DNA from 2 places in the Jeotgalibacillus marinus genome. Region 1 is predicted to be linked to the other one. Evidence: riboswitches for the same ligand, from Rfam matches in the RefSeq annotation. Region 1 holds a riboswitch; the other holds the start of a gene.
What was found. A riboswitch is a leader RNA that binds a small molecule or an ion and turns the genes downstream of it on or off. The one in region 1 is predicted to bind FMN.
Positions count from the first base shown of each region.

Region 2: another riboswitch for FMN. It lies ahead of AB1471_RS04655 (ECF transporter S component); the one in region 1 lies ahead of ribD (bifunctional diaminohydroxyphosphoribosylaminopyrimidine deaminase/5-amino-6-(5-phosphoribosylamino)uracil reductase RibD).

Region 1 is NZ_JBFMIA010000005.1:94,107-100,368, reverse strand. It holds gene AB1471_RS08265 (MFS transporter) at 1-392, opposite strand, end outside; gene AB1471_RS08260 (DsrE family protein) at 433-753, opposite strand; gene AB1471_RS08255 (ArsR/SmtB family transcription factor) at 778-1,428, opposite strand; FMN riboswitch at 2,052-2,185, shown strand; gene ribD (bifunctional diaminohydroxyphosphoribosylaminopyrimidine deaminase/5-amino-6-(5-phosphoribosylamino)uracil reductase RibD) at 2,303-3,394, shown strand; gene ribE (riboflavin synthase) at 3,401-4,054, shown strand; gene AB1471_RS08240 (bifunctional 3,4-dihydroxy-2-butanone-4-phosphate synthase/GTP cyclohydrolase II) at 4,067-5,260, shown strand; gene ribH (6,7-dimethyl-8-ribityllumazine synthase) at 5,273-5,743, shown strand; gene AB1471_RS08230 (NCS2 family permease) at 6,071-6,262, shown strand, end outside.
Region 2 is NZ_JBFMIA010000002.1:337,338-343,599, reverse strand. It holds gene AB1471_RS04670 (hypothetical protein) at 1-95, shown strand, start outside; gene AB1471_RS04665 (hypothetical protein) at 193-393, opposite strand; gene pepT (peptidase T) at 607-1,842, opposite strand; gene AB1471_RS04655 (ECF transporter S component) at 1,942-2,511, opposite strand; FMN riboswitch at 2,691-2,826, opposite strand; gene AB1471_RS04650 (S9 family peptidase) at 3,115-4,896, shown strand; gene AB1471_RS04645 (AAA family ATPase) at 5,101-5,859, shown strand.

The sequences.
Region 1 (6,262 bases):
GCAGTTCCTGCGCCATAAATTAGGAGAGAAGAAAATAAAAGAATTACACTATTCATCATGGCAGCAATCACAACTCCAATTGCTCCGAGTCCACCTACAATAAAACCTGTCGATAAACCTGTACGACGTCCATAACGTTGAGAAAGTTTTCCTACGATTAAAGCTGCTCCTGCTGCCCCTAAAGTAAATAAAGCTGACGGAACTCCTGCATAGGCATCAGTTCCAAGCATTTGTTGGGCCAAAAGAGCACCTACCGTAATCCCTGCCGCAAGTCCCGCCCCACCAAAAATTTGTGATAGACTCACAACAAACAACACTCGTCTATATAATTTTTTTAGCTTTTCTGGTGAATCTATATAACTGTCGATTGAATCTTGTTCTTTACCGAACACTTATAAACACCTTCTTATATTTATTGATTTATCTTGATGATTAAAACGTAACCATTTTGTCAGCCCATTCTACAACCTTAATACAATCATCCATTGTAGAAATCGGACATGAAGATGTTTTATCTAGTAATCTCGATTTTAAACATGTTCCGCAAGCCAATAGTTCACCCATTAATTCCTCAAATTTATTCATTTCTTCCTTAACTTTAAACCTTGGATGTTCAATGTTTTCACATTCAACGGCTTCACCCATTAGAAAAATTTTGACTTCATGTTCTTTCATTAATCCAGCATTAGCAAATCGAAAAGCATTCCACGCTTTCTCAGGCTCTTTTGTCTCCAAAATGATCCCTAATTTCATTTTTAATCCCCCGAACTAATGTAATTATTTCGTTAATTGTTGCCATTCTCTAACACCGTCTTCCAATCGAAATGCAGTAATCCCTTTTGCCTTCAGAATTTCCACTGCTTCTGCCGACATTAAACAATAAGGTCCTCTGCAATAAGCAACTACATTACAATTGGCTGGCAAAGACGAAAGTTTATCTTCCAATTCTTCGATAGGAATAGAAACAGCACCAGGAATATGAGCCTTTTCATATTCTTCTTTCAATCTTACATCCAACAGTAAAACCTCACCTTTATCCATTCGATCTTTAAGCTCTGAAAGAGTTATCCCTTCTATACCAAGTTGATTATTTAAAAACTCTTCTTTTATTTGTTGTACCTGCATATGCTGCTTTTCTGATAATGCATGCAATGAGTTTAAAAAATCAGAAATTACTTCATCCGCTAGTTCGTATATGACGTAGTTTCCTTCCTTCTTAAACTTAACTAACCTCGAATTGAAAAGAGTTTTCAAGTGTTGAGATACATTAGCAACAGACATGGTTGTAATTTTTGCTAAAGCATCCACAGACTTAGGACCTTGTGATAAAAGGTCAAGAATTTCCAATCGTTTAGGGCTTGATAAACTTTTCCCTATCCTTGCGAACTCTTGATATAATAAGTCCTTTAAATTTCGTTCATTAAGCATGTAAAAGCCCCTCTCAACTATTCAATTAATTTATTGAATAGTAGAATTCTAATCGTAAATATAGTCTATGTCAATTACTTCTTCTTCAACAAACCTGCTTACTTTAGTTGTATAATTTCAAAACAAAATGAAATTTTTAAACGACTTTTTATTTTTTAAACAACTTTATTATCTCTGTACAAAAAAGCCCTACAGATTATCAAAATGTTAATCTGTAGAGCTTTTTCATTCACTGGTAAATCCATTGGTAATGTACGGTAAATTCCTTGGCGAACATTGGTAAGAAATATGTCAATGGTGGTAAAATCTAATGGCTGTAATCAAACAATGAACAATTATTAGATATCAGTTTCTGTAAGTACATCAAATTTTGTGCTTTCTCGTCCCCAAAAACAAAAATACCTTTTTGAACTAATGTTGTACTAATTTAATTAAAAGAAACTGTCAGAAGATATTTGGTGTACTTACAGTATTCATTATTTATAGTTAAAATAAATTCATATCTTCGACTTCATCTATCCACTCGGAAATTATCAGTTTTCATATAAACGACAGGTAATCCGAAGACAAAAACCTTTACAAAACACTGATTTATCAGACATAATGAGATTACAATCGAATCAGTTATCCTTCGGGGAGGGTGTAATTCCCTACCGGCGGTGATGGACCTCGGTCCTCAGTCCGTGACCCGGCGATGCCGGTGGATTTGGTGAAATTCCAAAGCCGACAGTGAAAGTCTGGATGGGAGAAGGAAGAAGCGATTAGGTGAAAAAATTGTTCACTTAAACGCTTATTTATCTATGCTTTCATCGCCCCCTACAAACGATTATAGGGGGCTTTTTTGTTGTCATCCAAAAAGAAGAAAGGTGATAGCATGGATCAAAAATGGATGAAGTTAGCTATTGAAATGGCGAAAAGTACAATGGGGCAAACGTCTCCAAACCCGGCAGTTGGAGCGGTTGTGGTGAAAGATGGCCGAGTGATTGGGATGGGTGCACATTTAAGAGCTGGAGAAGGGCATGCTGAAGTAAATGCGTTAAAGCAAGCAGATGACGAGGCACGAGGAGCAACGATTTATGTCACGCTCGAACCTTGCTCACACTTTGGGAAAACGCCGCCATGTGCAGAATTAGTTATTGAAAAGGGAATAAAGCGAGTGGTGATTGGTTCGGCCGACCCAAACCCGATCGTTGCTGGTAAAGGAATTGCTCGTCTGAAACAAGCTGGAATTAACGTGGTGGTTGGTGTTTGTGAAGAAGAAGCTCGCTCATTAAATGAATTTTACTTTTATCATGTTGCAACACAAACACCATTTGTCACACTTAAAGCAGCAATGACATTAGATGGCAAAATTGCGACAGAAACAGGAGATAGTAAATGGGTCACATCACCTGAAGCAAGAGAGGATGTTCATTTAGATCGACATCTTCATGATGCCATCTTAGTTGGGGCAAACACAGTAAAAGCGGATAATCCATCTCTCACGACTAGACTGCCCAATGGAGGAGTTTCTCCGATTCGAATTGTTTTAGATACAGCATTATCAATAGGGGATCATTCCACTATTCTAACGGATGGATGCGCGCGGACTTGGGTGATTTGTGGAAAAAGCGCATCTAAAGAACGAGAACAACTAATTACGAGACACAATCAAGTATGGATTATTCGTATGGCTGAAGAAAAAATTCTATTGCCAGAGCTATTAAAAAGACTTGGCGAAGAAAAAATTCATTCTATTTATGTAGAAGGTGGAGCCAAAGTGCATGGAGCATTTTTGGACCAAAAGCTAGTAAACCGATTGGTTATGTATATCGCACCAAAAATAGTAGGCAATGGGCGTGCTTTCTCTGTCTTTAATGGTGCAGGTGTATTGAAAATGGATGACGCCTGGAAACTTTCAATCGAATCAATGCATACGATTGGACCAGACATTAAAGTAACAGCTCTTTTGCAAGAAAGAAGGTGACGATGATTGTTCACAGGCATTATTGAAGAAGTTGGTTCTGTTGTTTCAATGACACGTGGGAGCGAGTCGATGGTGTTAACAATTAAAGGACCAAAGGTAGTAAGTGACGTTCAGCTAGGCGATAGTATTTCTGTAAACGGTGTTTGTTTAACGGTAACAGAATTCACTGATCAAACGTTTTCAGTTGATGTGATGCCAGAGACTGTTAAAGCGTCTACATTGCATCAATTAAAAACCGGTTCTCGCGTTAATTTAGAACGTGCGATGGCAGCAAATGGTCGATTTGGAGGCCACTTTGTCTCAGGTCACATTGATGGTACTGGAACGATTATTTCCCGTAAACAAAAAGAAAATGCGATTTACATTTATATTGAAATGGATCCGACTCTCATGCCTTATTTTATAGTGAAAGGTTCAGTTGCTGTTGATGGTACTTCATTAACGGTTTTTGACGTAGAGGATACGGCAATCATGATTTCACTAATCCCTCAAACAGTTGATGAATCAATTGTTGGGTCGAAAAAAATGGGTGATCGAGTCAATATTGAATGTGATATGATCGCGAAATATATTCAGCGTTTCCAGCAGCCAGGTACTACGCAGCCTAAGAAGAATAGCGTTGACGAATCATTTTTACAAAAACATGGTTTTATGGATTAGGAGGATGACGTTATGTTCAACCGCATCGAAGACGCATTAGAAGATTTAAAAAGAGGGAAAGTAGTCATTGTCGTGGATGATGAGGACCGTGAAAATGAAGGTGACTTTATCGCTTTATCAGAAGCCGTCACTCCAGATATAATCAATTTTATGATAACAGAAGGCCGCGGACTTGTGTGTGTGCCGATTACTGAAGAGCGTGCAAATGAACTAGAGCTAAAACCGATGACAGACAGGAATACAGATTCACACGGTACGGCTTTTACTGTGAGTGTTGACCATATTGAAACGACAACGGGAATTAGTGCCCCCGAGAGAGCATTAACGGTACGAGAGCTAGTTCATTCAAGTGCAACTGCAACAGATTTTAACCGTCCAGGTCACATCTTTCCGCTTGTCGCAAAAAAAGGGGGCGTACTAAAACGTGCAGGTCATACAGAAGCTGCGGTTGATCTTGCTGTGTTAGCTGGTTCAAAGCCATCGGGGGTCATTTGTGAAATCATCAAAGAAGATGGCACGATGGCACGCGTACCCCATCTAGTAGAAATCGCTGAAAAATTTGATTTAAAATTGATTACCATTCAAGATTTAATCGCGTATCGACGCAAGAAAGAGAAGTTGATTCAACGTGAAGTGGATGTACATATGCCAACAGAGTATGGAGAGTTCCGAGCCGTTGCCTATACAGAAACGTTAACAGGGCAGGAACATGTGGCGCTTGTAAAAGGAGATATTTCTTCCGTTGATTCAGTACTCGTACGCGTTCATTCAGAATGCTTGACAGGGGATGTGTTTGGTTCCCATCGTTGCGATTGTGGTCCCCAGCTTGCTGCAGCACTTTCTCAAATTGAAAAAGAAGATCACGGGATTTTGCTGTATATGAGACAAGAAGGCCGTGGCATTGGACTCGTTAATAAACTTAAAGCATACAAGCTTCAAGAAGAGGGGTTAGATACAGTTGAAGCAAATCATAAACTTGGATTTGCTGCTGACTTACGAGATTACGGGATAGGCGCTCAAATCTTAAAAGATCTTGGTGTCACAAAAATGCGTATTTTAACGAATAACCCTCGTAAGATTGCGGGGGTAAATGGTTACGGGTTAGAAGTTGTTGAACGTGTATCGATCCAAATGCCCACAAAAGAGCAAAATGCAAAATATATGGAAATTAAAAAAACGAAGCTTGGACACATGCTTAATCTTTAGGAGGTCGTATTGATGAAAAACATTTATGAAGGACATTTAGTTGGGACGGATTTGAAAATAGCGATTGTGGTAGGTCGTTTTAATGAATTTATTACAAGCAAATTACTTGGTGGTGCAGAGGATGCATTGAAACGTCATGGTGTAAACGATGAAGACGTATCTATTGCATGGGTGCCAGGGGTATTTGAAATCCCGGTCGTTGCGCAACGTTTAGCGAAGTCAGGTAAGTATGATGCAGTCATTACACTAGGTACAGTCATTCGTGGTGCAACACCTCATTTTGAGTATGTCAGTGGAGAAGTTGCAAAAGGTGTAGCAAACATTGCTCTAAATGAAGGACTACCAGTCATTTTCGGCGTTCTAACGACAGATACAATTGAGCAAGCAATAGAACGCGCAGGAACGAAAGCAGGGAACAAAGGCTGGGAAGCTGCAACCGCTGCGATTGAAATGGCAAGCTTGTTTAAAAAAATGGATGTATAAGAGTTAGGAGTTTCAAAAGAGCCAGTTACCACGACTGGCTCTTTTCTAATTGTTTGGCTTGGATACTATATTTATGTGTGGATAAGCTAAACATGGAGACATTCTTCCTCTAGTACAAGTGGCTAGTCCCTCTATGGTCTCCTTACGCTGTAAAGTAGACAAAGAGCACCTTATTCTTACCTTAGCTAAACAGGCTGCGTTGCACTTTTGTGCTGAATATTTTAATGACAATGCTCACTTAGTGCAGTATAATAACTCTTGGTGGCTGACCTCACTTTTGAGGTTGAGCGGGTAGGGAGAGGGCGCTTGCAAAGGCAGGCAATTATTATGAAAGTAGTAGAAAGAATGTTTGGTTTAACGAGTCATCAAACTTCGTTTAAACAAGAAGTAATGGCTGGGGTTGTTGGGTTTTTCACGATCGTTTACATCGTAGCGGTCAACGCATTGATTTTATCTGAATCGGGGATGCCGTTTGAAGGAGCTGTGATCGCGACGATCGCAACATGTGCACTTGGGTGT
Region 2 (6,262 bases), on a different contig from region 1:
GAGATCATAGCGATGCTAGCGAAGATGAAGTTGAAGATAAAGTAGAAAACATCGATGATTTGCTTGGTGGTTTCTTAGATCGGATGAATAAATAAAATAAATAAAAAGACATCTATTGGGTATAGGTGTCTTTTTATTTTAACAAAAAACCTTTATTTGTATAATGATTAAAATAAAATACTGTTTAATCTGCTATTTATTGTCGGTAGATTCCTCTTTATTTTTACGGTATCGGCTATTCGTAAAAAGTATAACCGCACCAACTGTAGAGAGGAATAAAACCATATAATCAACTGGTTTTGGGTCGGCAGACGTTGCAATTATGTAGAAAATGCGGATAGAATTCAAAAGCAAAACAACACTAAGAACAAGATCAAGTTTACGCATGTTCATCTAGTCACCACCTTGGAATTTTTACGTAGGAATTATTTAGAGTTTATACTTTATTGTATCAAAATAATAAGAAATGAGCCTTTAAAATTTATAACGGATTGATAGACTACTACTTGATTTTGTCCCATTGATCGAAGTCATAAAGGAGCGTAAAAAAGCAAATCAAGTTAGGTGAAAGGAGCCCATAAATCGGCTCCTTTTGTCTAATGAACCTTATTTTCCTTCAGCTTCAAACAATTTCACAATTTCAATAATGGTTTGTGTTGCTTTTTCCATATTTTCAACGGAGATGTATTCAAATTTGCCGTGGAAGTTTTCACCGCCAGTAAAGACATTGGGTGTTGGCAGTCCCATGTAAGATAGCTGTGAGCCGTCCGTTCCGCCGCGAATGGGTTCAATAATCGCTTTTATGTCAAGGTTGTTCATTGCTTTTTCAGCGTAATCAACAATTTGGTGTTCGGGTTCAATTTTTTCACGCATGTTGTAGTATTGATCTTCCATTTGGAGCGTCGCCGTACCTTTTCCGCGTTTAGCGTTAACTTCTTTAACAATACGCTGTAAAAGTTTTTTACGTGCTTCAAATTTTTCACGATCGTGGTCTCGAATGATGTATTCCATTGTTGTTTCCTCAACATCGCCTTCCATTTTCATTAAATGGAAAAACCCTTCGTAGCCTGACGTAAACTCTGGTGCTTCGTCAAGTGGTAATAATCCATTTAATTCTATGCTGGTTTTTAACGAATTAACCATTTTGTTTTTTGCGGTTCCAGGGTGAACGTTGGTCCCTTTGACGACAACTTTTGCGCTTGCTGCGTTAAAACTTTCGTATTGAAGCTCGCCAAGTGGTCCACCATCGATGGTGTAGGCGTACTTAGCATCAAATGCTTTCACATCAAACTTGTGAGGACCGCGTCCAATTTCTTCATCCGGTGTAAATGCCACACGTATGCGACCATGTTTGATAGCAGGATTTTGCACTAAATAATGCATCGCAGTCATGATTTCAGTGATTCCAGCTTTGTTATCAGCACCAAGCAATGTAGTGCCATCTGTAGTCATGAGTGTATGCCCTTTATAGTTTGCTAGCTCTGGAAATTCTTTTGGTGTCAGGACAATATTCAGCGCTTCGTTTAACACGATGTCATTGCCGTCATAGTTTTCTACGATTTGAGGATTAACGTTTTTGCCAGTAAAGTCTGTTGCTGTGTCAACGTGGGCTAGAAAACCAATTGTTGGAATGTCTTTATTGGTATTTGAAGGTAAAGTAGCCATTACATAAGCATGGTCATCAATTGTTACTTCTTGCATACCAATATCCTTTAGTTCATTTACAAGATGTCGTGCAAGCTCCCACTGACTTTTAGTGGATGGTGTCGTCGAAACGTTTGGGTCTGATTGTGTTTCCATTTTTGCATATGTAGTTAACCGTTTAATTAAGTCTTTTTTCATCATAAATCCTCCTGTTCCTTCTGCTTTTTTTCAGTATATCATTTAAGGGTGCCAGCTACCTCTCAAATAAGTAGAGAAGTTGCTGGCACCCTATTGTATTTAGTCTGTTTGAACTTGGTTGTGTAGTATCCAAGGTCGTAATTTTATAAATAACGGGATAAACAAAGCGGTAATAATAACCCCTTTGATTAAATTAAATGGTAGAATCGCACCGATTGTGGTGTACCATTTGACAGTTGGATCTAACATAAAGTCCATGCCGAAAAACCACGCGTAGGCTGGAAGAATTAAAAAGTAATTTAAAACAGCTAGCAAAAGCGCCATAATGATTGTGCCTGACACAAGTCCAGCTGCCAACGCCTTTTTCGTATTTCTTTTATGGTAAATGAATGCGGTTGGAAGAATAAATGCACACCCAGCGATAAAATTAGATAATTCGCCGATTGGTACGCCGCTACTACGAAAAAGGTAGTACAAAATGTTTTTCAACGCTTCAACGATGACCCCTGCCATTGGTGAAAACAAAAGTGCAGCCAGTAAAGCTGGTATGTCGCTAAAATCAATTTTCAAATATTCGGGTAAAAACGGTAGTGGAAAATTGAGTAGCATTAAAATAAATCCAATTGCACTAAACATCGATAACTTCACTAACATTTGAGTGTTTTTCATACGAGTAATCTCCTATTCCTTCGTTCCACTCATTGAAGTTTTTGGCACATTGACGTGGCTCATATTGGAATAACCATATTTTTAGCCCACAAATAAACCCCTCTGACGCGTTCAGAAGGGGAGAAGGCAGCTTTAAAAAGAGGGTATTATTCCACAGAAAAGAACCCTCGTCGCAATGCCTCCATCTTCTCCCATCCAGACTGTAACTGTCGGCCTCCGGTTCGCACGGAGTCAGCAAATAGAAATCTATTCGCTCGCGGGCTCAAACAAAGTTTTACCGCCGGTCGGGAATTGCACCCTGCCCTGAAGATGGAACGATATTTTATTTTACTCTTTAGTTATACACTGCTGGGTCATAAATTTCAATGAATCGGTACTTTCATTAAAATAATGGTGAGGTAAATGGGATATCGAAGTTTGGTGAAATATACGCGTTTCCTCCTTTTTTTATCGAAGCCAATGCTTGTTTTATCCGCAACTCATTGACCTATGAACTATAAAACACACCTTTTATAGAAAAAATTTTACATTTCAGCAGGGTTTTCACCATATATTGGAGAAGTACGTCAGTAGATTGAATTATAGTAGGGGGTTTCAACGAATATGATTTCATTTAACCAGCCTGATGTAGAAAACTTTTTCCAAACGTTTGGAATTCAATCATTTGCCGTAAGTCCAGACGAATCACAGCTTGTTTTTAGTACAAATTTAAATGGGAAATATAATTTATGGGCGATGGATTTGCCGAATACGTTTCCTTATCCACTAAGCTTTCATAATCAAAGCTGTTCAGAGCTCAAATATGATAAGAACGGCAACTTTATCATTTCTATCATGGATAAAGATGGTGATGAGAATGGTCAAATTTATGCGTTGCCACCTCAAGGCGGGGATTTAAAGCCAATTCGTCTAAAGGAAGATTCACGTCATATGGTCGCTCAGCTTTCGGATGACGGTAATCGCTTGTATTATACATCCAACAAAGATGATCAAACGTATTTAAAATCATATTGTTATGATGTGACGACTGGTGAGGAAGAAGTCATCATTCATGGTGAGGGCGCTGCAACATACTTGGTTACGAAAAGCCCGAATGAAAAGAATTTCATTTACCTTAAGCATTTTGCAAATACATACACATTAGCTTATGCGAAAGTTGGAAATAATGATGTATTGCTAACGCCTGAAACGGATAAACATCATACTGTTTCAAGTGCTGTATTTGTGTCTGACAACGAAATTTATTTTGTTACAAATTATGAATCAGACTACTCGTATTTAGCTAAATTTGATTTAGAGAAAAGTGAATTTAAAAAAGTGATTGAGGTTGAAAATGAAGACTTCATCGATGTTCAATATGACAAAATAACCAAATCACTTTACCTCGCAAGCCAGCAAGGAGTTAGTGATAACTTATACCAGGTTCATCTAGAGGATGAATCGATTGAAAATGTAGAGTTACCAGCAAGTGTCATTGAAGGGGTAACGATTGCTGAATCGGGAAACCTTTATATTTTGGCAAGTTCAGCTACTCGACCGGCGAACCTTTTCCAACGAAAAGAAGGCTTATGGAATGCGCTGACAAATTACGGTGTACCGGGTGTAAAAGAAGAAGATTTAGTAGAACCAGAAGTCTTTTCTTATCCGTCTTTTGATGGGCTAGCCATTGAAGCACAATTATTCAAGGCGAAAGAAGAGAATAGTAACGGCCATGTCATTTTATGGCCACACGGTGGACCGCAATATGCTGAGCGTGCAACGTTCCGCTCTTTGTTTCAGTTCCTCGTTCACCGCGGCTACAGTATCTTTGCACCAAACTTCCGTGGTTCAACGGGATACGGTCTAGCTTTTACAAAAATGGTGGAAGGCGACTGGGGGCATGGGCCAAGGCTTGATAACATTGAAGGGCTAGAGTATTTGATTCAGCAAGGCTATGCCGATCGTGAAAAAATATTGCTGATGGGTGGAAGCTACGGTGGTTATATGGCACTGCTTCTGCACGGCAGACATCCTGAATATTTTAAAGCGGTGGTCGATATTTTCGGGCCTTGTAATCTGTTTAGCTTTATTGAATCGGTTCCTGAACATTGGAAGCCAGTGATGAAGCAGTGGGTGGGCGATCCTGTTGAAGATAAAGGAAAGCTGACAGAGGACTCACCGATTGAATACCTTGATACGATGACAAAACCGATGCTTGTCATCCAAGGTGCGAAGGATCCACGAGTTGTTCAGGCAGAATCCGATCAAATCGTTCAAGCGTTAAAGGACAAAGGGCGAGAGGTCGATTACCTTGTGCTTGAAGACGAAGGACATGGGTTCTCCAAAAAAGAGAATGAGATCAACGTTTATCGTAAAGTGTTAGCATTTTTTGATCAGTATATTTAAGTAAATGAAATCAGTTTTCTCAAACTTTGAGGAGGCTGATTTTTTTCAATAAATAAGCTGATGTTAACGCAAATAAGTATTTTTCCTATATATTAAACCTATTCGTTTATACCTAATGAATAGGTTTAGTTCTCTTGAAGATAGTTAATTCGGTGGAAAAGATTTAATATAAAAATATAAAGGAAAGTAAGAGGAGGTGCGAAGATGGCAAAATTGCGTTCAGAAAACCAATATATTAAATCAGTTAGACTAAAAAGAGACCAAATTAAATCTTTCAATCATTTCCCACTCAATCTCCCTGCCATCCAATCGTTGGATAATCTATTGTTCCATCCAAATATCACCTACATCATTGGTGAGAATGGGATGGGGAAATCAACGTTGCTTGAGGCGATTGCTGTTGCATTAGGGTTTAATGCCGAGGGTGGATCAAAGAATTTCAATTTTTCAAGCTATGACTCCCATTCTTCTTTGGATGAGTACCTACGAGTTGCAAGAGGTGTACAAAGGCCAAAAGATTGTTTCTTTTTTCGAGCGGAAACATACTATAACCTTGCTACAAACATAGAAGAAATGGATCAAGACTCTGTGGGAGGAGCGAAAATCATTGATGGATTCGGTGGAATTTCGCTTCATAAACAGTCACACGGTGAATCATTTTTTGCAGCATTTCTTCATCGTTTTCGCGGACATGGATTATACATATTGGATGAACCGGAAGCAGCACTATCTCCCCTAAGGCAAGTATCGATGCTTGGCCGTATCAATGAATTGGTTCAAGAAGGATCACAGTTTATTATTGCAACACATTCCCCGGTTCTTATGGCTCATCCAGATTCTACAATTATTCAATTATCCAACGAGGGCATGAATGAACTAATGCTTGAGGAAACAGACCATTATACGGTCATGAAACAATTCTTTGACGACAAAGACCGATTGCTTCATCACTTATTTAAATAAATTACCATGGGGTTCAGGGGGATATCATTTTGCTATTACAGTTGATAGTAATCGAACTGAATGCCACGTTTGCTCCGCTCAATATCTCAACAAGATCAATTGACGGTTTTGTCGAATGATATTTTTTATCTAATACAGTAAAAACCCTAAAGAATGGACTAGATTCTTTAGGGTTATCCACTACTCATATGGATTTTGGACTTTCCGTGCTTTCTGCAATGGGTTGCATTACATAATGTACTTTGAATAGATTAGAAAACAGTTTACGCTACTAATCTAATTTATCATAAGTAAGCGCTAATGTGTATAGATAAAAAACCCTATAATGGAAGCGTTATCTATAGGAGTAATCACCTAGCAATAAAAGAAATGTGAGAATATAAATGACACTACCGTATTGATT